4 regions of the Mesorhizobium sp. L103C131B0 genome follow, and region 1 is predicted to be linked to each of the others. Evidence: predicted binding sites of a transcription regulator. Region 1 holds the regulator's gene; each other region holds the start of a gene.
The links. Region 1 encodes PhoB, which activates phosphate uptake and scavenging genes when phosphate is short. Its sites were predicted from a motif close to TGTCATNNANCTGTCAT; they were not measured.
Positions count from the first base shown of each region.

Region 1 (5,554 bases):
GCACTCACCGGCGGCTCGCCCTTCATCCAGGGCCAGAGCATCTTCACCGCCGGTCTGGTGATGGGCGTCATGCTGATCCCGGTCGTGTCCTCTTTGTCCGACGACATCATCACCGCGGTGCCGCGCGCAATGCGTGACGGCTCGCTCGGCCTCGGCGCCACCCGCTCCGAGACGATCAAGCGGGTGATCCTGCCGGCGGCACTGCCCGGCATCGTCGGCGCCATCCTGTTGACGGCGTCGCGCGCCATCGGCGAGACGATGATCGTCGTGCTGGCGGCGGGCGTCGCCGCCAATCTGACGGCCAATCCGTTCGAGGCGATGACGACCATCACCGTCAAGATCGTCAACCAGCTGACCGGCGACCTCGAGTTCAACTCGCCGCAGACGCTGGTCGCCTTCGCGCTCGGCCTGACGCTGTTCGCGCTGACGCTGGTGATGAACATCGTCGCCCTCTACATCGTGCGCAAGTACCGGGAGCAGTACGAATGACCGACATCCCCCTGGACACGATGGCGGGCGCCGTCGCGCGACCGCGCCGCGACATCGGGCTGAAGGCGCGCTATGCCGCCGAACGCCGGTTCCGCATCTATGGCGTGATTGCGATCTCGGTGGGCCTGGCGTTCCTGGCCATCATGCTGATCACCATCGTCTCGAAAGGCTACACCGCCTTCTGGCAGACGACGGTGACGCTGCCGGTCACCTTCGACGAGAAGGTGATCGATCCCTCCGGCAAGCGCGCGACCGACCCTACCGTGCTGATCAAGGCGAACTATCCCAAGCTCGCCGAAAACGCGCTGGTGGCCAAGCTCGGCATCGATCCGGCCAACAAGCCGATGATGCTGAAGCTCAAGGGCTTCCTGTCGGAAGGCGCCCGCGTCCAGCTGCGCGACATCGTCTCCGCCGATCCGTCGGTGATCGGCAGGACGCGTGACGTCGACATCCTGGCTGCCGCGAACCTCGACTCGGCCTTCAAGGGCCAGATCGACCTCGGCGTCGATGAAGCGCGCCGCAAGGTGTCCAACCAGCAGATCGACTGGATGAACAAGCTCAAAGCCGACGGCGTGATGGCCGAGCATTTCAACACCGGCCTGTTCACCTATGGCGCCTCCAGCCGGCCCGAAACGTCGGGCATGGGCGTGGCGATCATCGGCTCGTTCTACATGATGGTGATCGTGCTGTTGCTGGCGCTGCCGATCGGCGTCGCCGCCTCCATCTATCTGGAGGAGTTCGCCAAGAAGAACCGCTTTACGGACCTGATCGAAGTCAACATCAACAATCTCGCGGCGGTGCCGTCGATCGTCTTCGGTCTGCTTGGCCTTGCCGTGTTCATCAACTTCCTCGGCATGCCGCGCTCGGCTTCCTTCGTCGGCGGCCTGGTGCTGACCTTGATGACATTGCCGACCATAATCATCGCCACGCGCGCCGCCCTCGCCGCGGTGCCGCCGTCGATCCGCTCGGCGGCCCTAGGTCTCGGCGCCTCCAAGATGCAGATGGTGTTCCATCAAATCCTGCCGCTTGCCGCCCCAGGCATCCTTACCGGCACCATCATCGGCCTGGCGCGTGCGCTCGGCGAGACAGCACCGCTGCTCTTGATCGGCATGGTCGCTTTCGTCGCCGATTATCCGACGACGCCTTTCGATCCGGCGACCGCGCTGCCGGTTCAGATCTATATGTGGGCAAACGAGGCTGAGCGCGCTTTTGTCGAGCGCATGTCCGGCGCCATCATCATCCTGCTCGTCTTCCTCATGGCCATGAACATCACCGCGATCGTGCTCCGGCGCCGCTTCGAGCGGCGCTGGTAGAAAAAAGGCAATTTGGTATGAACATCATGACCGAACAGTCCCTTGAGAATGCAGTGGGCGACAAAATGAACGCCAAGTCGAACGAAGTCATCAAGATGCGCGGCGACAAGGTCGGCGTCTTCTACGGCGAGAAGCAGGCGTTGTTCGACGTCAATCTCGACGTGCGTCAGAACCAGGTGACGGCGCTGATCGGCCCGTCCGGCTGCGGCAAGTCGACCTTCCTGCGCTGCCTCAACCGCATGAACGACACCATCGATTTGGCGCGGGTGACCGGCAAGATCACGCTCGATGAAGACGACATCTACGACAAGAACATCGATGTCGTCGAACTGCGCGCCCGCGTCGGCATGGTGTTCCAGAAACCCAACCCGTTCCCGAAGTCGATCTACGAGAACGTCGCCTACGGCCCGCGCATCCATGGGCTGGCCAAGCGCAAGTCCGACATGGACCAGATCGTCGAGCAGAGCCTGAAGAAGGCGGCGATCTGGAACGAGGTCAAGGACCGCCTGCAGGAGCCCGGCACCGGCCTGTCCGGCGGCCAGCAGCAGCGCCTGTGCATCGCGCGCGCCATCGCCGTGTCGCCGGAGGTGATCCTGATGGACGAGCCCTGCTCGGCGCTCGATCCGATCGCCACCGCCCGTGTCGAGGAGCTGATCGACGAACTGCGCCAGAACTACACGATCGTCATCGTCACCCACTCGATGCAGCAGGCGGCGCGCGTGTCGCAGCGCACGGCGATGTTCCATCTCGGCTATCTCGTCGAGGAGGGCGCCACCGACAAGATGTTCACCAACCCCGACGACAAGCGCACCCAGGACTACATTACCGGCCGCTTCGGCTGAGCCGTCCGGCGGGTGAATTTTCAGGCACGAGGACCAAGATCATGGGTGAACATACCGTCGCCTCCTTCGATGAAGAGCTCGGGCAGATCAGCAAGCTGATCCGCGACATGGGCGATCTGGCAGGCTCGATGGTCAGCGGCTCGACCAGGGCGCTGCTCAATTCGGACAATGCGCTGGCACAGCGTGTCGTTTCCGACGACGCCATCATGGATGCGCGCCAGCGCGAACTGGACGACCGCGCCATCACGCTGATCGCCAAGCGCCAGCCGATGGCCAACGATCTGCGCGCCGTGGTCGGCTCGATCCGCATGGCCGGCGACCTCGAGCGCATCGGCGATCTCGCCAAGAACATCGCCAAACGCGTCGGCACCGTGGGCTTGAGCGTCACGCCGCGCGACCTCTCGCACTCCATCGATGCCATGGCGCAGCTGGTGCTGATCCAGGTGCAAGGCGTCGTCGAGGAATATGCCGCCACCGATGCGGCAGCTCTTGCAAAACTCAGGAATGACGACGAGCGCATCGACGTCAAATACACGTCCGTGTTTCGTGAGCTCTTGACCTACATGATGGAAGACCCTCGCAACATCACCGCCTGCACGCATCTCTTGTTCTGCGCCAAGAATCTTGAGCGCATCGGCGATCATGTCACCAACATCGCCGAAAATGCGTATTATGTGCTGACCGGCCAGCAATTGCCCGCCAATCGTCCGAAGCAGGACGAGACGGCGATGGCCACGCCGGCCTGATGAGGGTGAACTGCCTATGATCGCGCCACGCATCATGGTCGTGGAGGACGAGGAGCCGCTAGGCGTGCTCCTCCGCTACAACCTCGAATCCGAAGGCTATCACGTCGAGGTGGTGACACGCGGCGACGAGGCCGAGATCCGCCTGCAGGAAAACGTGCCCGATCTCCTGGTGCTCGACTGGATGGTGCCCGCTGTTTCCGGCATCGAGCTCTGCCGGCGGCTTAGAGTGCGGCCCGAAACCGAGCGGCTGCCGATCATCATGCTGACCGCGCGCGGTGAGGAAAGCGATCGCGTGCGCGGCCTGTCCACCGGTGCCGACGACTATCTGGTCAAGCCATTCTCGACGCCGGAGTTCATGGCGCGCGTGAAGGCGCTGCTGCGCCGGGCCAAGCCGGAAGTGCTGTCCAGCGTGCTCAAGGTCGGCGACATCGTGCTCGACCGCGAGTCGCACCGTGTCTACCGCAAGAAGAGCGAGATCAGGCTCGGACCGACCGAGTTCCGGCTGCTCGAATTCATGATGCGCCATCCCGGCCGCGTGTTCTCGCGCAGCCAACTGCTCGACAATGTCTGGGGCGAGACGATCTACATCGACGAGCGAACCGTCGACGTCCATGTCGGGCGCTTACGCAAAGCGGTCAACAACGGCCGCATGCCGGATGTCATCCGTACCATTCGCGGCGCCGGCTACGCGATCAGGGAAGACTAGGATGCTGCGCGTCGCGCCGTTGCCGGCCATTCAGGCGACATGCTTGCCGGATTTGGCCTGAATGCCCGGCGCGAAAATCTCCTGATCGACGAAGCCGAGCGCGCGCATGGCACAGCCTTCGCGGATCAGCGGCAGCTCGTTGGGCTCGGTGTCGAAGGAGATCGACTTCGAGTGCTGGCCGCCGGCGGTCTGGGCGATCGCTTCGCGCAATGCCGGCTCGATCAGGTCGAAGGCGGCGGCGCTGACGCCAACCATGGCGACAGGCGCCGGGTCGATCAGCGCAAACAGGCTGCCGAGGCCGAAGCCGAGCGCCTCACCGGCCTTGCGATAGGCTTCGCGCTCCGGGCCATCGGTTTCGCGGGCGCGCGCGGCGAGTGCGCGCATATCAGCGTCGCCGATATCGACCGGCTCGGCATCTTCGCTCATCATTTTGGCGCTGCGCCAGATGGCGTAGTTTCCGGCATAGGCCTCGACGCAGCCGCGCCGCCCGCAGCGGCAGAGCGCGCCGCCCGGACGGTGGATCATGTGGCCGAACTCGCCGCCCGAGGAATGGGTGCCGGTGAACAGTTCGCCTTTCAGCACCAGCCCCATGCCGATGCCGTGCGACAAGAGGATCGCGATGAAATTGTCGCGGTAGCGCTCGGGCTGGCGCCATTGCAGGGCCACCGCCATCATATTGCAGTCGTTCTCCATGGTGGCAGGAATGCCGAATTCCGCTTCCAACATGTCGGCGAAGGCAATGTCGGTCAGTGGCGTGATTGGCGACCACAGCATGGCCCGCGCCTGCGAATCGGTGATGCCCTGGATGCCCATGGCAATGCGGGCGATGCTCTGGACATCGAGGTCCGGGTCCGCGAGACGCCGCCCGACGATTGCTACGCATTCGCCGATCAGCTCGTCGCGCGGCATGGTCAGCGTGTCGAGCCGGCGCTGTTCTTCCGCGACCACCTGGCCGGCATAGTCGATGACGGTGACGGAGAGGAAGTTCAGCGACAGCACCACGGTCATGACCGCCGCCGCTTCCGGGTTGAGGCCAAGGCCGACCTGCGGCCGGCCGCGTTTCAGCGAGCCGGTCTCGCCAGGCTTGCCTTCAATCAGGATGCCTTCTTGAATTAGATCAGACGAGATTGCCGATATCGTCGAATGGCTGAGGCCGGTGGTCGCCGCAATCTCGGTCCGCGACGGCTGGCCGGCCCGGCGCACGGCCGAAATCACCATCGCACGGTTGCGACGGCGCAGATCGTCGTGGCGGATCCCAACCGACATTTGTTTTCCTCCCGGCCTCCTCGCGCCTCATGATAGTGAAGGCGTTCGACGGCACCAGCCAAATATTGGCAGACGCCGGCAGCCCTGTCATTGTTTATTGCGGAGCTCGAAAAAATTCGGCAACGCCATCAGAATCCATCATAATCGATGTTGACAGTGCCTTATCATTGAACCAGTATTTTTTCGAGGCTC
Region 1 is NZ_AYXC01000010.1:128,392-133,945, forward strand. Features, by position in the region: gene pstC (phosphate ABC transporter permease subunit PstC) at 1-489, shown strand, start outside; gene pstA (phosphate ABC transporter permease PstA) at 486-1,802, shown strand; gene pstB (phosphate ABC transporter ATP-binding protein PstB) at 1,820-2,644, shown strand; gene phoU (phosphate signaling complex protein PhoU) at 2,686-3,390, shown strand; gene phoB (phosphate regulon transcriptional regulator PhoB) at 3,407-4,096, shown strand; gene X730_RS146930 (ROK family protein) at 4,127-5,362, opposite strand.

Region 2 (5,554 bases), on a different contig from region 1:
CGCGGCGGCCTCGTCGTCAGCCTCTACAACCAGCAGGAGGTGTGGCCGATCTTCGGCTACGAGGGCGAATCCTACTCCAAGGGCGGCTACATCGCGCGCGGTTTCGACGACATAGAGTGGCTCTGAGCCCTTCCGTCGTTCTGAAACCCGGCAAACAGGAATTCATGGGAGGAAACCATGGCAGCTTCATTTGATCTCAACAACGATGGCGTGGTCGTGATCATCGGCTCCGGCGCCGGCGGCGGCACGCTCGGCAACGAACTCGCCCAGAAAGGCGTCGATGTCGTCATCCTCGAGGCCGGCGCGCGCCACGAATACGAGGATTTCATCAATGATGAGTGGGGTTCCTTCAGCCAACTCGCCTGGACGGACAAGCGCACGACGTCCGGCGACTGGCGGGTGTCGAAGGATTTCCCCAATTTGCCGGCCTGGATAGTCAAATCGGTCGGCGGCTCGACCACGCACTGGGCCGGCGCCTCGCTGCGCTTCCAGGAGCATGAGTTCAAGACGCTCTCGACCTACGGCAAGCTGGAAGGCGCCAACCTGCTGGACTGGCCGGTCACATTGGCCGAGATGGAGCCGTACTACGCCAAGGCGGAAGCCAAGATGGGCGTCACCGGCACCAATGGCTGGCCGCGGCTGCCCGGCAACAACAATTTCAAGGTGCTCAAGGCCGGCGCCGACAAGCTCGGCTACAAGGAATGTCATACCGGCAACATGGCAATCAATTCGGTCGAGCGTGATGACCGGAACTCCTGCCAACAGACCGGCTTCTGCTTCCAGGGCTGCAAATGGGGCGCCAAATGGTCGACGCTCTATACCGAGATCCCCAAGGGCGAGGCCTCCGGCCATCTCGAAGTCCGGCCGAATGCCATGGCGATCAAGATCAACCACGACGCCTCAGGCAAGGTGACCGGCGTCGTCTATGCCGACAAGGACGGCAAGCTGCAGGAACAGAAGGCCCGCATTGTCGCCGTCGCCGGCAACTCGATCGAAAGCCCGCGCCTGCTGCTAAACTCCGAGTCAGCGAAGTTTCCGCAAGGGCTTGCCAATTCGTCGGGGCAGGTCGGCAAGAACTACATGCGCCACACCACCGGTTCGGTCTACGCCATCTTCGACCAACCGGTGCATATGTATCGCGGCACCACCATGGCCGGCATTATCCGCGACGAGGCGCGGCACGATCCCTCACGCGGCTTTGTCGGCGGCTATGAATTCGAGACGCTGTCGCTCGGCTTGCCCTTCATGGCCGCCTTCCTCAATCCCGGCGGCTGGGGCCGTTCCTTCACCACCGCGCTCGACCACTATGATCACATGGCTGGCCTGTGGATCGTCGGCGAGGACATGCCGCGCGCGGAAAACCGCGTCACGCTGCACAAGGACGAGAAGGACGCGCACGGCATGCCGATCGCCGACGTGCATTTCGATGATCATCCCAACGACACGGCGATGCGCAACCATGCCTACAAGCAGGCCACAGCGCTTTATGATGCGGTCGGCGCGACGCGCTCCTTCCCGACGCCGCCCTATCCCTCAACCCACAATCTCGGCACCAACCGGATGAGTGAAAAGGCGGAAGACGGCGTCGTCAACAAGCACGGCCAGGCGCACGACATCAAAAACCTGTTCGTGTCGGACGGCAGCCAGTTCACCACCGGTGCGGCTGAAAATCCGACGCTGACGATCGTGTCGCTGGCTATCCGCCAGGCCGAATACATCGCTTCGCAAATGTCGGCCAAGACGATCTGAGCCGTCCTCCCGGATCGCTACGCGGAACGCGCATGGCGCGTTCCGCCCTTTTCCCTAGGACACTATGCGCCGACCGGCTGTCCGTCCTTGCGGCGGATGGCGACGACGGACGGCCGCGGCAATTGGCCATCCCTGAAGTCGGGCCACAGCGTCTGCGCCTTGTCGAGCGTCTCTGCATCTTCCGCAGGGTGCTGCACCGACAGGAACAAAGTCGAGCCGTCCGGCGTGAAGCACGGGCCGGTCGCTTCGGCGCCGTGCGGGCAGGTGAACAGCAGCTTCGGCAGGCCGCGCGCCGCACCTTCGGTGTCGACGCCATAGACGCCGTCCGGCAGGTCGAAATCATTGGCGCCGTCCGTCGCCACCCACAGCCGCCCGGCCGGATCGAAGGTGATGTTGTCGGGGCAGACGAACCAGCCATTGTCCGACGTATCCGGATGGAAGGTGGCGCCGACCTTGGCATCCCTGGGATTGCCGCAGAGCACGAACAGGTCCCAGGCATAGTTTTCGGCCGTGTGGTCGGCGTCGGCGCCGCGGCCGCCGGGCGGGATCAGTTCGACAATATGGCCCCAGAGATTTTCCGGCCGCGTGTTGGCCGGATTGACCTTTGACTGGTCGCGCTTCTTGTTCTTGGTCATCACCGCATAGACGCGGCCGGTCACCGGATTGGTCTCGATGTCCTCGGGCCGGTCCATCGGCGTGGCGCCGAGCGCATCTGCCGCAAACCGCGTCTTCAACAGCACCTCGGCCTGGTCGGCAAAACCGTTCTCGACGGTAAGCTTGCCCTGGCCGTGCACCAACGGCAGCCACGTCATCGAGCCATCGGCATCGAAGCGGGCGACCGACAGCACGCCATCGTCGAGCAGATCGGCGCCGGAGGCCGGGTTGGCCTTGTCATAGGCCTTGGCCGAGACGAAGCGGTACATATATTCGAAATAGTCGTCGTCACCCATATAGACGACAACGCGGCCGTCCTTGTTGAGGACCACGGTCGAGGCCTCATGCGACATGCGGCCAAGTGCCGTGCGCTTCACCGGCCTGGACTGAGGATCGTAAGGGTCGATCTCGACCACCCAGTCGAAGCGGTTGGCCTCGTTCGGTTCCTTGTCGAGGTTGAAGCGGTCATGGAAGCGGCCGCGGCCATAGATGTCGGAGCCGTCGAAGCCGTAACGGTCGAGCAGGTCGGCAGTCGGCGCCTTTTTCGGGTCGCCGCCGAAAATGTCGGACACGCCTTCCTCGCAGGTCAGCACCGTACCCCAGGGGGTGAAACCGCCGCTGCAATTATAGCTGGTGCCGAGCACTTTCGTGCCAGTCGGGTCGGCCGAAGTTTTCATCAGCGCATGGCCGGCAACCGGTCCGGAAACGGTCATTTCGGTGTTGGCGGTGATGCGGCGGTTGAGCGGGCTGTCCGCCACGCTTGCCCACTTGCCGTCCTTCAATTGCACCTCGACGATCGAATGGCCCATCGCGGCCATGCCGAGATCGACCTGTTCCCTGGTCATCGTCTTGCCGGCATCGCCCTCGGTCATCCCCGGAAACATCACATTGGGCGAGATGTATTCGTTGTTGACGCAGAGCAGGCCATGATCGGAATTCACCGTGCCCTTGGGCAGCGGCATGAAGGCGATGTAGTCGCAATTGTAGCCGAAGCGCTTTTCCTGTTCCTCCGCCGCGACCTTGTTGCCGTCGAATTCGGCGAGGCCGGCTGCAAGCGGGTCGCCCCAGCGCGCGACGATGGTCGTCTCATAGCCTTCGGCGGCGGCATGGGTCTTGCCGTAGACCCGTTTCAGCTCGGGAAAGCCGAGCGTCGACTGCGCTGTGGCGGCATGCGTTTCGCCGGCAAACAAGGAGCCGACAAAGCTGCCGCCGGCAATCAGCGCGCCGGAGGCGAGGCTGCCTTTCAAAAGAGACCGGCGCGAGACGCGCTCGGCAATGATTTCGCGGATGACGGGGGAGGATGAAGACGGTGCATTGGCCATGGTGTCTGCCTCTCAGGGTGGATGTTACGGCGCACCGTTGCCCTAGTCTGCCTAGGCAACATTCACATGACATAAGAGGAAGGTTTTGCCGCAACTGGGCGCGGCACTACGCATCGCTCAGCCCTTGGTGCAGGTCGAGGCGGTGAAGGCGCCGTCGGGCTGCTTCAGAATGATGTCGAATGACGGGGCGGTCTCGCCGTCCAGTGTTGCCTGTGTCATGGAGACGGAGTTGCCACCGGTGGTATAGCCGCCCAGCGGCCCGAGCCAGGTGATCTCGCCATTGGCATTCATCTGATAGTTGTAGCCTTGCGTCGCGGTGCCGAATGTCACCGGACCACTATAGACATTGCCCTTGATAGTGATGTCGCCGAGGTTGAGGAAGGCGCCGAGCAAATAGACCTCGCAATGATAGGTGCCGTCCGGAAGCTTGCCCTCGCTGAAATCGGCGCGCGCGGCGCCGCTCGTTGCCATCAGCAGCAGGATGCCGGAAATGCATGAGGTGCGAGATGTCATGACGTCACTCTTTTGAAGGGCGAGCTTGCCCTATTTTTGCGCGGTACCGCAACATTGTTAGCCCGGAACACACGGCCGGAGATCAAAAACTAGGCATTTGTCTCAATTGGGCAAAAATTAGGCAAAAGCCATGTGCGCTGCGCAAATTTGCCTCAATCAATTTTCGCCGGCTACCACTGTTTTCTCGAGGCTAATATACCAACCGGCTGATAACGCTCGGCTATTCCATCTTCGTGAGCGGCGCCTTTGCGTTTGGCACGGCAGTTGCATTGCATTATCGCGGTGCAATCAAACAGCTTGGGAGTCTTCGGTATGAGGGGTAATTTCTCCACAATAACAAAAATGTTTTCGGCCGGCGTGGTCGCCGCCGGCCTGTCGATGTCGTCTCCGGCCCAGGCCGCCGAAGACACGATCAAGGTCGGCATTCTGCATTCGCTGTCGGGGACCATGGCGATTTCGGAGACGACGCTGAAAGACGCCATGCTGATGCTCATCGAAGAGCAGAATGCCAAGGGCGGTCTGCTCGGCAAGAAGCTCGAGGCGGTCGTTGTCGATCCGGCCTCCAACTGGCCGCTCTTTGCCGAAAAGGCGCGCGAGCTGATCTCGAAGGACAAGGTCGCCGCCGTGTTCGGCTGCTGGACCTCGGTGTCGCGCAAATCGGTGTTGCCGGTGTTCTCGGAACTCGACAACATCCTGTTCTACCCCGTCCAGTATGAGGGCGAGGAAAGCGAGCGCAACGTGTTCTACACCGGCGCCGCCCCGAACCAGCAGGCGATTCCTGCCGTCGATTATCTCATGAGCGAGGACGGTGGCTCGGTGAAGCGCTGGGTGCTGGAAGGCACCGACTACGTCTATCCCCGAACCACCAACAAAATCCTCGAGGCCTATCTGAAGGCCAAGGGCGTCGCCGCCGAAGACATCATGGTCAACTACACGCCGTTCGGCTTCTCCGACTGGCAGACCGAAGTCTCCGCAATCAAGAAATTCGGCTCGGCCGGCAAGAAGACCGCCGTCGTCTCGACCGTCAATGGCGACGCCAACGTTCCGTTCTACAAGGAACTCGGCAACCAGGGCATCAAGGCCGAGGACATCCCGGTCATGGCCTTTTCGGTCGGTGAGGAAGAACTGGCCGGTCTCGATACCGCGCCGCTGGTCGGCCATCTCGCTGCCTGGAACTATTTCGAGAGCGTCGACACACCCGAAAACAAGAAGTTCATCGCCGACTGGCACAAGTTCATCAAGAATGACAAGCGCACCACCAACGACCCGATGGAAGCTCACTATATCGGCTTCAACATGTGGGTGAAGGCGGTCGA
Region 2 is NZ_AYXC01000015.1:118,080-123,633, reverse strand. Features, by position in the region: gene X730_RS142990 (twin-arginine translocation pathway signal) at 1-126, shown strand, start outside; gene X730_RS142995 (GMC family oxidoreductase) at 178-1,749, shown strand; gene X730_RS143000 (PhoX family phosphatase) at 1,812-3,725, opposite strand; gene X730_RS143005 (hypothetical protein) at 3,843-4,238, opposite strand; gene urtA (urea ABC transporter substrate-binding protein) at 4,551-5,554, shown strand, end outside.
Region 2: the regulator PhoB is predicted to act here: its motif matches at 3,781-3,797, upstream of X730_RS143000 (PhoX family phosphatase).

Region 3 (5,554 bases), on a different contig from region 1:
CCGTGGGAGAAGGAAGCAGGCGGCGAACCGCCTGCTCGAAAGTCTTAGCGAACCACGTAGGGCAGCAGGCCGAGGAAGCGGGCGCGCTTGATCGCCTTGGCGAGTTCGCGCTGCTTCTTCTGGCTTACGGCGGTGATGCGCGACGGCACGATCTTGCCACGCTCGGAAATGTAGCGCTGCAGAAGACGCACGTCCTTGTAGTCGATCTTGGGCGCGTTGGCGCCAGAGAACGGGCAGGTCTTGCGGCGGCGATGGAACGGGCGCCGGGTCGGGATCTGATTGATGTCGACCATTATTCTGCACCTCCTTCAACGCCTTCGCGCGGACGGCGCGGACCACGATCACCACCGGCGTCGCCAAATGAGCGCGGCGGACGATCGCCACGGTCGCCGCGGTCACGGTCGCCAAACGAGCGCGGACCACGATCACCACGGTCGCGGTCGCCGAAGCCGCCGCGTTCCGAGCGCTCTTCGCGCTTCTGCATCATGGCCGACGGGCCTTCCTCATGCGCCTCGACCTTGACGGTCAGGAAACGCAGCACGTCCTCGGACAGGCCCATCTGGCGCTCCATCTCGTTGAGCGCTGCCGGCGGGCAGTTGAGGTCCATAAGCGTGTAGTAAGCCTTCCGGTTCTTGTTGACCCGGTAGGTGAGGGACTTCAGTCCCCAGTTCTCGACCCGGCCGACGGACCCGCCATTTGCGGAGATGACGCCCTTGTACTGTTCGACAAGCGCATCGACCTGCTGCTGCGAGAGGTCCTGCCGGGCAAGGAACACATGTTCGTATAAAGCCATAGTGGTTCAGTGCCTTTCTTCGTTTCTCTCCCGGATCCTCGCGGCAAAAGCCTCTGCAACTTCTCTGACCCGCTGATCCCGAAGGGGCGGGGAAGAAAGGAGCATTTCGAGACGGTCGAGAGCGGAGACACGGGAGGCGGAAGCGCTTCTGGCTTCACACGAAGGTTTTGGGTAAAACCTCCGGCCCTCCGTTCAGCCCCCAGCAAGGACCGGCAGATTGCGGGCGTCTATATAGCAAATTGTCTGGAAGGCAAGGGTAACGCATGCTCCGGACAGCGTCCTGGCGTCGCAGGGTTGGAAAAATACCAGGCATCAACTCGTATGCGGGGTACCACCGTTGATCGTTTCGGGGAAGAAATCCGGAGCCGCCTTACGCTTGCCGAACATCATGTCGTATTGCAGCAGGCGGTAATCGTTGATCGCCGGATCAACGTCCTTCTGCCGCGCCCAGTCCGGCGTGGCCTCACCTGACGGTGTCAAAAGCAGATTGCGGTCGACGACGCGATAGCGTTCGCGCAGCGCGCCCAGGAAGCCGGTGTAGTAGGGGTGCGTGATCCCGGCCGTTGTCAGGATGTGGTAGGGCAGGAAGGCCGGGCTCACGGCGCCCATATCCTGCGCCGGACCGGTACGGTTAGACCAGATGACCAGCGGCGTCTGATGATGCTCCAGTGCCGCCGCCGGCGTCGGTTCCTTGCGCGGCGCGACATTGTCCTTCAGGTAACCGGTTTCGACATAGACGGGGCCGAGCGGCGGCAGATGGTCGCCGAAGAAGGCGATGACCGTCGGCCGGTCGCGCTTCTTCGCCCATTCGATCAGCCGCTCGAGGCCGCGATCGGCATCGGCGGAGCCTTCGGCATAGCTGAGCAGCGATTCCCGCGCCCATGTGCTGATCGGCGCCGCGACCTTGTGGGTCGGATTGTAATAGCGGTACGGCTCGTAGGGACCGTGGTTCTGCAGGCTGACGGCGAAGAAGAACACCGGCCGCTCGCTGGCGTCGGCCTCTGCGATGATCTCGTCGGTCATCGAGGCATCGGAAGCCAGCGGCCCGCGCTTTTCCAGTGGCGGCAGCGTCTCTTCCGAGCGGAAATCGTTGAAGCCGAAATCGGCATAGACGGCGCCTCTGTTCCAAAACCAGTTGGTGCCCGGGTGGATGGCGCGCGCCCGGTAGCCCTCGCTTTTCAGGAAGGTCGCCAGCGACGGCGTCGGCGTGCGCACATATTGCTGGTAGGGGATCGAGCCCGCCGGCAGGAAGGCATTGGAAAAGCCGGTCAGCGCCTCGAATTCGATGTTGGCGGTCATGCCGCCGAATTCCGGCGAGAACATATAGCCGGAACGCAGCGCCCGCACATTGGGGATCGGGTCAGGCGTGATTGTGACGCCGGGCAGCTTGGTCGGATCCCAGAAAGATTCGCTCATCACCACGATGATGTCGGGTTTCTCATCCGGTACCGAGGCCGCCACATCAGGCCTGTCGATCGCGTCGATCGCCTTGTCGGAATAGCCCGCCGGCGCCGAGACATGCGCCATCGGCACGTTGAGCGCGAAGGCCAGCGCAAACCCGTTGGAGGCGTAGTTCTCCTTCTGGTCCCACATGATCGGGATGATCTGCAGCCGGTCGCGGGTCCACGAGAAGGTGGCGTAGTCCATGATCGAGACGAAGAAGGCGAGCAGCGGCACTGCCAGCGTCAGCCGCGCCAGCCGCCCTTTGCGGCTGAGGATCGGAACCTTGCGGCGCCACAACCGCCAGCCATAGATCAGCAGCGACAGGCCGGCGACGATGCCGACCGCCATGGCGAGCGCCGTCCAGGGCCGTTCGCGCACCAGGAGCGGCATCAGTGCCATGATCTGGCGCGAATAAAGAAAATCGGTTGGGTAGAGTGGATCGCCGAGATAATGCGACTTCTGATGCCCGACAAAGGCCAGCGCCAGCGTCAGCGGCGCCACGATCATCAGGCTCTGGTGACTGCGGCCAAGCACGGCGTCCAGTCCCATCAGCACCAATGCAAAGACAATGATGGTGGTCCAGCCCGGCTTGAATGGCTGCAGGAAGAAGTCGACCGTGCCGAAGAAGTCGCCGCGCACGATCCATTCGATGGCGAACACCAGGATGGCGGAGGCAAGCAGCGTGACCAGACCGTAGCGGATGACCGGCCATCTGCGCCCCGGCAGGTAGCCGGTGGACGGATCGTCTTCCAAGAATTGTGGCGCGGGTACGGCCGCGCCCTTCCTGATCCTAGCCACGTCTCTTCCCCCGGCCCAAGCAACGCGTATTTCCACTCGCGCCACCGTTCTGTCATAGAACTGTCATGCAAAAGCTAGCGCCTGTGGCGAAAATAAGAAGAGCCAGCAAACGATTCGTGAGCGGTTTTCATCAGGTGTGATCGGCAAAAAGCCTTTGGGAACAGGGACTCGAGGTCAGCTCCGGTTCAAGCGAGAGCCGAAATGCCGCCTCCGGGCTTGACTTGACGGTCCGCCTTGCGTCACAGGCAGGAAAAATCAGCCGCTGGAGAGCGCCCAAATGGCCGTCGCATTCACCTTTCCGGGACAGGGCAGCCAGGCTGTCGGCATGGGCAAGGACCTCGCCGACGCCTTCCCCGAGGCACGCAGGGTGTTCGAGGAAGTCGATGATGCGTTGGGCGAAGAGCTGTCGAAACTGATCTGGGAAGGCCCGGAAGAGGCGCTGACCCTGACTGCCAATGCCCAGCCGGCGCTGATGGCGGTCTCGCTGGCGGCGATCCGCTCGCTGGAAGCGCGCGGCTTTTCGCTGAAGGACAAGGTTGCCTACGTTGCCGGTCATTCGCTCGGCGAATATTCCGCCCTTGCCGCGGCCGGTTTCGTTTCGGTCGCCGATGCTGCCCGGCTGCTGCGCATCCGCGGCAACGCCATGCAGGCGGCGGTGCCGGCCGGCGAGGGCGCCATGGCGGCGATCATCGGACTGGAACAGCCCGACGTCGAAGCCGCTTGCACCGAGGCCGCAACGGGATCCGGCAAAGTCTGCCAGATCGCCAACGACAATGGCGGCGGCCAGCTGGTGATCTCCGGCGCCAGGGCGGCGGTGGAACTCGCCGCGAAACTGTGCACAGAAAAGGGCGCCAAGCGGGCGCTGATGCTGCAGGTCTCCGCACCCTTCCATTCGGCGCTGATGGCGCCGGCGGCCGATGTCATGCGCGAGGCGCTGGCCGACGTGACCAAGAATGCACCGGTCGTGCCCGTCGTCTCCAACGTCACTGTAGCCCCGACCAGCGACCCCGACGAGATCGCGCGCCGCCTGGTCGAGCAGATCACCGGCCGCGTGCGCTGGCGCGAAACGGTGGAGTGGTTCGGCGCCAACGGCGTCGCCACGCTGTTTGAGATCGGCGCCGGCAAGGTGCTTTCCGGCCTGGCGCGGCGGATCAACCGCGACATCGCCACATCCGCCGTCGGCACGCCGCCAGATGTCGAGGCGGCGCTGGCCGCGCTTGCATAATCCACTGGCGATTCAACCCCTCCCGTGGGAAGGGTGTTCCCTTAAGATCAGGAGAAGAAAATGTTCGAACTGACCGGCCGCAAGGCGCTCGTCACCGGCGCATCGGGCGGCATTGGCGAGGCGATTGCCCGGGTGCTGCATGCGCAAGGCGCCATTGTCGGCCTGCACGGCACCCGCATCGAGAAACTGGAGACCCTGGCCGGCGAACTCGGCGACCGGGTAAAGCTGTTCCCGGCCAATCTAGCCGACCGTGACGAGGTCAAGGCGCTTGGCCAGAAGGCCGAAGCCGAACTCGAAGGCGTCGACATACTGGTCAACAATGCCGGCATCACCAAGGACGGCCTGTTCGTGCGCATGGCGGACGCGGATTGGGACAGCGTGCTGGAGGTGAACCTCACCGCCGTGTTCCGGCTCACCCGCGAGCTGACCCATCCGATGATGCGCCGCCGCCATGGCCGCATCATCAACATCACCTCGGTGGTCGGCGTCACCGGCAATCCTGGCCAGACCAATTATTGCGCCTCCAAGGCCGGCATGATCGGCTTTTCCAAGTCGCTGGCGCAGGAGATCGCCACCCGCAACATCACCGTCAACTGCGTCGCCCCGGGCTTTATCGAATCGGCCATGACCGACAAGCTCAACGACAAGCAGAAAGACGCGATAATGGCCGCGATCCCGACGCGCCGCATGGGCACGAGTGTTGAAGTGGCGTCGGCCGTCGCCTATCTCGCCTCCAACGAGGCAGCCTACGTCACCGGCCAGACCATCCATGTCAACGGTGGCATGGCCATGATCTGACAGGATATTGCCGGGTGATAAGAAGACATGGCCGGCTTGTGAAAAGAGACCATTTCGCCTTGGACCTCGGCCATTTTTCGTGTAATGCGGCCCGCAACCCGGCGGTTCGGGCAAAAACCGGTCCGGCATCGTTGCGTTTCCGGCAGGACCATCTTTCAGCTTGATTAGCGGCATTCTGCCCGTTAACGAAGACAGACAAACAAAAGACGAGGATGCCCCAAATGAGTGACACCGCAGAGCGCGTCAAGAAGATCGTCATCGAACATCTTGGCGTCGATGCCGACAAGGTGACGGAGCAGGCGAGCTTCATCGATGATCTGGGCGCGGACAGCCTCGACACGGTCGAACTCGTCATGGCCTTCGAAGAAGAGTTCGGCGTCGAGATTCCGGACGATGCGGCCGAGACCATCCTGACCGTCGGCGATGCCGTGAAGTACATCGACAAGGCTTCGGCCTGACACTATCCGCAGTCATCACCGGGGAGGACCTGCGATGAG
Region 3 is NZ_AYXC01000014.1:27,391-32,944, forward strand. Features, by position in the region: gene rpsR (30S ribosomal protein S18) at 45-293, opposite strand; gene rpsF (30S ribosomal protein S6) at 293-793, opposite strand; gene X730_RS144180 (LTA synthase family protein) at 1,106-3,034, opposite strand; gene fabD (ACP S-malonyltransferase) at 3,312-4,259, shown strand; gene fabG (3-oxoacyl-[acyl-carrier-protein] reductase) at 4,320-5,057, shown strand; gene X730_RS144165 (acyl carrier protein) at 5,279-5,515, shown strand; gene fabF (beta-ketoacyl-ACP synthase II) at 5,550-5,554, shown strand, end outside.
Region 3: the regulator PhoB is predicted to act here: its motif matches at 3,085-3,101, upstream of X730_RS144180 (LTA synthase family protein).

Region 4 (5,554 bases), on a different contig from region 1:
TCGCTGAAAAGCCTCGCCTTCAACGGCCCAGACGGCAAGCCGATGACGATCGCCGATCATGTCGGCAAGACCGTGCTGCTCAACCTGTGGGCGACGTGGTGCGCGCCCTGCCGCGCCGAAATGCCGGCGCTCGATACGCTGCAGAAGGAAAAGGGCAGCGATGCCTTCGAAGTGGTCGCGGTCAATGTCGATGCCGGCGACGATGTGAAGCCGAAGAAGTTCCTAGCCGAAATCGGCATCGGGTCGCTCGGCTACTACCGCGATTCGACGCTGGCGCTGTTCAACGACGTCAAGACGCGTGGCTTGGCGCTAGGCCTCCCCGTCACCATGCTGATCGACGGCGAAGGCTGCCTGATCGCGCATATGAACGGACCGGCCGAATGGTCGGGACCGGATGCCAAGCGCCTGGTCGAGGCCGCACTCGCCCCTTAGAGCGGTTCACCGTTTCGTCGAAACGGCTACCCGCGCTAACTTTTTTGTTTCGACGCAATTTCGGACGGAAAACCGTTTCACACTTTTCCTGAAATTGCTCTAGGCTGAGCGCAGGGCCGCCGCCGGCGGCAGCATCAAGATGCTGCCGCCGCGTTGTTTGACGCTGGCGTCGTCGTGTGCCGCCGGCGCCGCGACGCCGGTCAGTTCGCTGAACGCCTCGATCGGGCTCGGCCGGCCTAGATAGTAGCCCTGGCCGATCTCGCAGGCCTCGGCGTCGAGGAATTTCAGCTCGCCCAGCGTCTCGACGCCCTCGGCCAGAACCGGCAGGCCGAGACCGCGGCCAAGCCCCAGAACGGCGCGCACGATGGCTGCCACCTGGCCGTTGCTGTCGACTGATTTGATGAATGAGCCGTCGATCTTGATCTTGTCGAAGGGGAAGGCGCGGAGATTGGACAGCGAGGAGTAGCCGGTGCCGAAATCGTCCATCGCCACACGCACGCCAAGCGCCTTCACCTGGCGCAAGGTCGCCAGCGCGCGCGGCATGTCCTTGACCAGCGCCGTTTCGGTGATCTCGAGTTCGAGCCTGCCGGGCGTCAGGCCGGAGCCGAGCAGGACTTCATGCACCTTGCGGCTGAAATTCGGATTGTGGAGCTGCACCGCCGAGACATTGACCGCGACGGTGAGAGGGTTCTTCCAGCGCGCTGCCTCGGCGCAGGCCGTCGCCAGCACCCATTCGCCGATCTGGATGATGACGCCGCTGTCTTCGGCCACCGGGATGAAGGTCGCCGGCGACACGTCGCCGCGCTGTGGATGGCGCCAGCGGATCAGCGCTTCGAACCCAACCATCCGCCCGCTGCTGATCTCCTTTTGTGGCTGGTAGACGAGGCGAAACTCATCGCGCGCCATGGCCTGGCGCAGTTCGTGCTCCATCACGCGCCGGTCTCGCGCCTCGGCGCCCATCGAGGCCTCGAAGTAACGGTAGGTGTCCTTGCCCTCGGCCTTGGCGCGGTAGAGCGCGGTGTCGGCGTGGCTGACCAGGAGTGTCGGCTCATCGGCGTCGAGCGGATAAAGTGCAATGCCGATGCTGGCCGACACCAGCCCGCCACCGACCGACAGCCGGTTTTCCTCGCGCATGGCCGCCAGCACCGCCTCGGCGATGCGGCCGGCCGCCTGCGGATCGGGAAGGTTCGGAGCGATGATGGCGAACTCGTCGCCGCCGAGACGCGCCAGCATCTGTCCGTGGCGGAGCACGGCGGAGGCGCACAGCGCCACCTTCTGCAGCATGGCATCGCCGGCGCCATGCCCGAACAGGTCGTTCACTTCCTTGAAGCGGTCGAGGTCGAGCAGCAGCAGCGCAAGATGCCCACCCTTGCCGCCGCGGTCCATTGCGGCAATTTCGGCCTCGAGCCGGCCGGAGAAACTGCGGCGGTTGGGGAGCCCGGTCAGCGGGTCGAAATGGGCGAGGCGCAGGATCTCCTGCTCGGCCTTCCTGCGTTCGCGGATGTCGCGCACGGCGACCACGCTGTGCCGCTTGCCGCAATAGTCGATGCTTCTAGCGATAAGTTCGACGGGGATGGTGGCGCCGTCATGGGCTCTGAGTTCGGCTTCCTGTGCCTGTCCGCTGCAGTCGGACATGCCGGCCGCGGTGCGTTCGCCGAAGAGGTCGCCAAGCAGCATCGCGTTCAGCACTTCCGGCGCAATGCCGGTGAGTGCCGCGATGCTGTCATTGGCGCTGACGATGCGGGCGCCGTCGCAGACGATCAGCCCCTCGACGGCGGCGTTGGCGAGGCCGTGCATGCGCTCTGCCTCGAGCTTGTGACGACGGAAACGCAGGTCGATCCACAATGCTGCGGCTGAAAGCACCAGGATAGCCATGCTGACTGCAGCGGCGGCGAAGGCCTGCGACACCGGTTCGACCGTGAACTGCGATATCTCGATGGAGGAGTCCGGGAAGATCGACACCGCGCCCATCGCGATGAAGTGCAGGCTGCAGATCGCCAGCGTCAACAGGATGGCGGCGGCGATTGTGGCCTGCATGGACGGCCGTCGCAACACGACCAGCAGCGCCAGCGCGGCGAGGGTGACGCCTGTCAGCACCGAGACGCCGACCAGCAGCGGGTTCCAGACGATGCGCCCTTCGACCTCGAAGGCGGCCATGCCGATATAGTGCATGGCGGCGATACCGGCGCCGAGGACCGCGCCGCCGACCAGAGGGTAGTCGATGCCCCGGCGCAAGGTGGCGATCCACATGCCCGCGGCGGTCAGGGCGACGGAACCGGCGAGCGAAAGCGCCGACATTTCCGTATTGTAGGCGTTGGGGATTCCGGGAGAAAAGGCAAGCATTGCGATGAAATGCGTCGCCCAGATACCGAAGCCGGTGGAAGTGGCTGCTATCATCAGCCAGGTATAGCGGTTGCGCTCGCTCGAGCGGTCGACATGGCGAAGCAGGTTGACCGCCGAGAAGGAAGAAATACCGCAAATGAGCGCTGCCAGTGCGACCAGTCTCAGATCGTGCTCATGCACGATACAATTATAGACCGTCAGCATCTCGCCCCACCTGCTCTCCCACAGCAATCAAGCCGTCCACTTGATTAGTATGTCGCGCTTGACGAAGAATCGGTTATGCGAGCTACAACTACAGCGGGTTTTTCGGGTTGTACCTTGCGGCGATCCTGTCTCATTCCAGACAGGGTCACAGCAGCGCTTGGCGCGATGCCGCTCTACCATCTCGATCTGGCCGAGCGCCGGTATGGCGGCCGCATGGTACAGGTGCGTGGCGCTGTCACGGGGGCCCTTCATGCATCGCCGGCGGTCGGCGATCGTCGCAGGCCCACCGCGCCCATGTATCGCTGAGCCGGCTTGGCATTTCTCTCTGTCCTCGTTGCAGAGCGAGGGGGCGCGAAGTTAGCCGGGTATGAAATTCACGAAACAGCAACAAATCCGTTGTCCGATTGTCATCAGCGACACATATTGCCTTTGCGGGAGTGCCCCTTTCGCCAATGACAAACGGGAGATGAAACATGAAGTTGTTCGGCTTTGCGGCCGGTGTTGCCGCCACCTTGACCCTGCTTTCCACCACCTCCGCCTTCGCCGCCACCCAGATCAGTTGGTGGCATGCCATGACCGGCGCGAATGCCGAGGTGGTCGACAAGATCGCCAAGGATTTCAATGCCAGCCAGAGCGACTATGAAATTCTCCCTGTTTTCAAGGGCACCTATCCCGAAACGCTGAATGCCGGCATCGCTGCCTATCGTGCGGGGCAAGCGCCCGACATCATCCAGGTGTTCGACGTGGGTACCGGCGTCATGATGGCAGCCGAAGGTGCGATCAAACCGGTGGCCGATGTGCTAACCAGCGCCGGCGTGACCTTCGACAAGAGCCAGTATTTGCCCGGCATCGTCGGTTACTATTCGAAGCCGGACGGGACCATGCTGTCCTTCCCCTATAATTCCTCGTCGCCCATCCTCTACTACAACAAGGATATTTTCCAGAAGGCCGGGCTTGATGTGAACAACCCGCCAAAGACTTGGAACGAGGTGTGGGAAGCCGCCAAGAAGATCAAGGCGAGCGGCGCCGCTTCCTGCGGCTATACCTCGACGTGGTTGACCTGGATCCACCTTGAGGCCTTCGCGGCCTGGAACGACGTTTCCTATGGCACCAACCAGAACGGACTTGCCGGAACCGACGTCGAGCTCAAGATCAATGCGCCGATCTTCGTCAATCATTTCCAGGCGCTCGCCGACATGGCCAAGGATGGCACCTTCAAATATGGCGGCCGTACCTCCGAAGCCAAGCAGATCTTTCTTGCCGGCGAATGCGGCATCTTCACCGAATCGTCGGGGGGTCTCGGTGACATCGTCAAGTCGGGCATGAACTACGGCATCGGCCAGCTTCCCTATGATAGTGACGCCAAGGGCGCGCCCCAGAACACCACGCCGGGCGGCGCCAGCCTGTGGGTGTTCGGCAACAAATCGGACGAGGAATACAAGGGCGTCGCGGCGTTCTTCTCCTACCTCTCCAAGACCGAAGTGCAGGAGTATCTGCACCAGAAGTCGGGTTATCTGCCGGTGACGCTCGCTGCCTATGAAGCGACCAAGAAGTCCGGCTTCTATGACAAGAATCCGGGCCGTGAGACGCCGATCCTGCAGATGCTGGGCAAGGCGCCGACCGAGAACTCGAAGGGCGTGCGCCTCGTCAACCTGCCGCAGGTGCGCGACATCGAGAACGAGGAGTTCGAGAAGATGCTGGCCGGCCAGCAGACTGCGCAGCAGGCGCTCGACAACGCGGTCGCACGCGGCAACAAGGCGATTCAGGAAGCGATCGGAAATTGAAGCGATTTGTCAGTTGAACCTCGTCCACGCGGACCCGCGTGGACGACTTCCTGAACAGCGAAGGATCCACACTGTCTCCACGCGTCGTCTTTCCCAACAAGACCCTGCCTTACCTGCTGGTGGCGCCGCAACTCGCCATTACGCTGATCTTTTTCTACTGGCCGACGGGGCAGGCGCTCTACCAGTCGATGCTTAGGGAAGACCCGTTCGGGCTGAAGAGCAAGTTCGTCGGGCTCGCCAATTTTCGCAAGGTGCTGGCCGACCCGGCCTACCTCAACTCGATCAAAGTTACGCTGGTGTTCTCTCTGGCGACCGCGATGGTCGCCATGGGTGTGGCCCTGTTGCTTGCCGTCATGGCCGAGAAGGTGGTGCGCGGCAAAGGCCTTTATCGCACGCTGCTGATCTGGCCGTATGCGGTGGCGCCGGCGATTGCCGGCATGTTGTGGCTGTTTCTGTTCAACCCCTCGATCGGTTCGCTGGCCTACGCCTTGAGAGGTCTCGGCATTGCCTGGGATCCTTTGCTTAACGGCAACCAAGCCATGATCCTGCTGGTGTCTGCGGCTGCCTGGAAGCAGATCAGCTACAATTTCCTGTTCTTCGTCGCCGGGCTGCAGGCGGTGCCGAAGACGTTGATAGAGGCGGCGGCCATGGACGGCGCCGGGGAGACGAAGCGCTTCTGGACCATCGTCTTCCCGCTGCTCGCGCCGACGACCTTCTTCCTGCTGGTCGTCAACACGGTCTATGCGCTGTTCGACACTTTCGGTATCGTCCATGCCGTCACCGGCGGCGGG
Region 4 is NZ_AYXC01000005.1:233,649-239,202, forward strand. Features, by position in the region: gene X730_RS152590 (TlpA disulfide reductase family protein) at 1-432, shown strand, start outside; gene X730_RS152585 (EAL domain-containing protein) at 532-2,979, opposite strand; gene ugpB (sn-glycerol-3-phosphate ABC transporter substrate-binding protein UgpB) at 3,453-4,763, shown strand; gene ugpA (sn-glycerol-3-phosphate ABC transporter permease UgpA) at 4,835-5,554, shown strand, end outside.
Region 4: the regulator PhoB is predicted to act here: its motif matches at 3,374-3,390, upstream of ugpB (sn-glycerol-3-phosphate ABC transporter substrate-binding protein UgpB).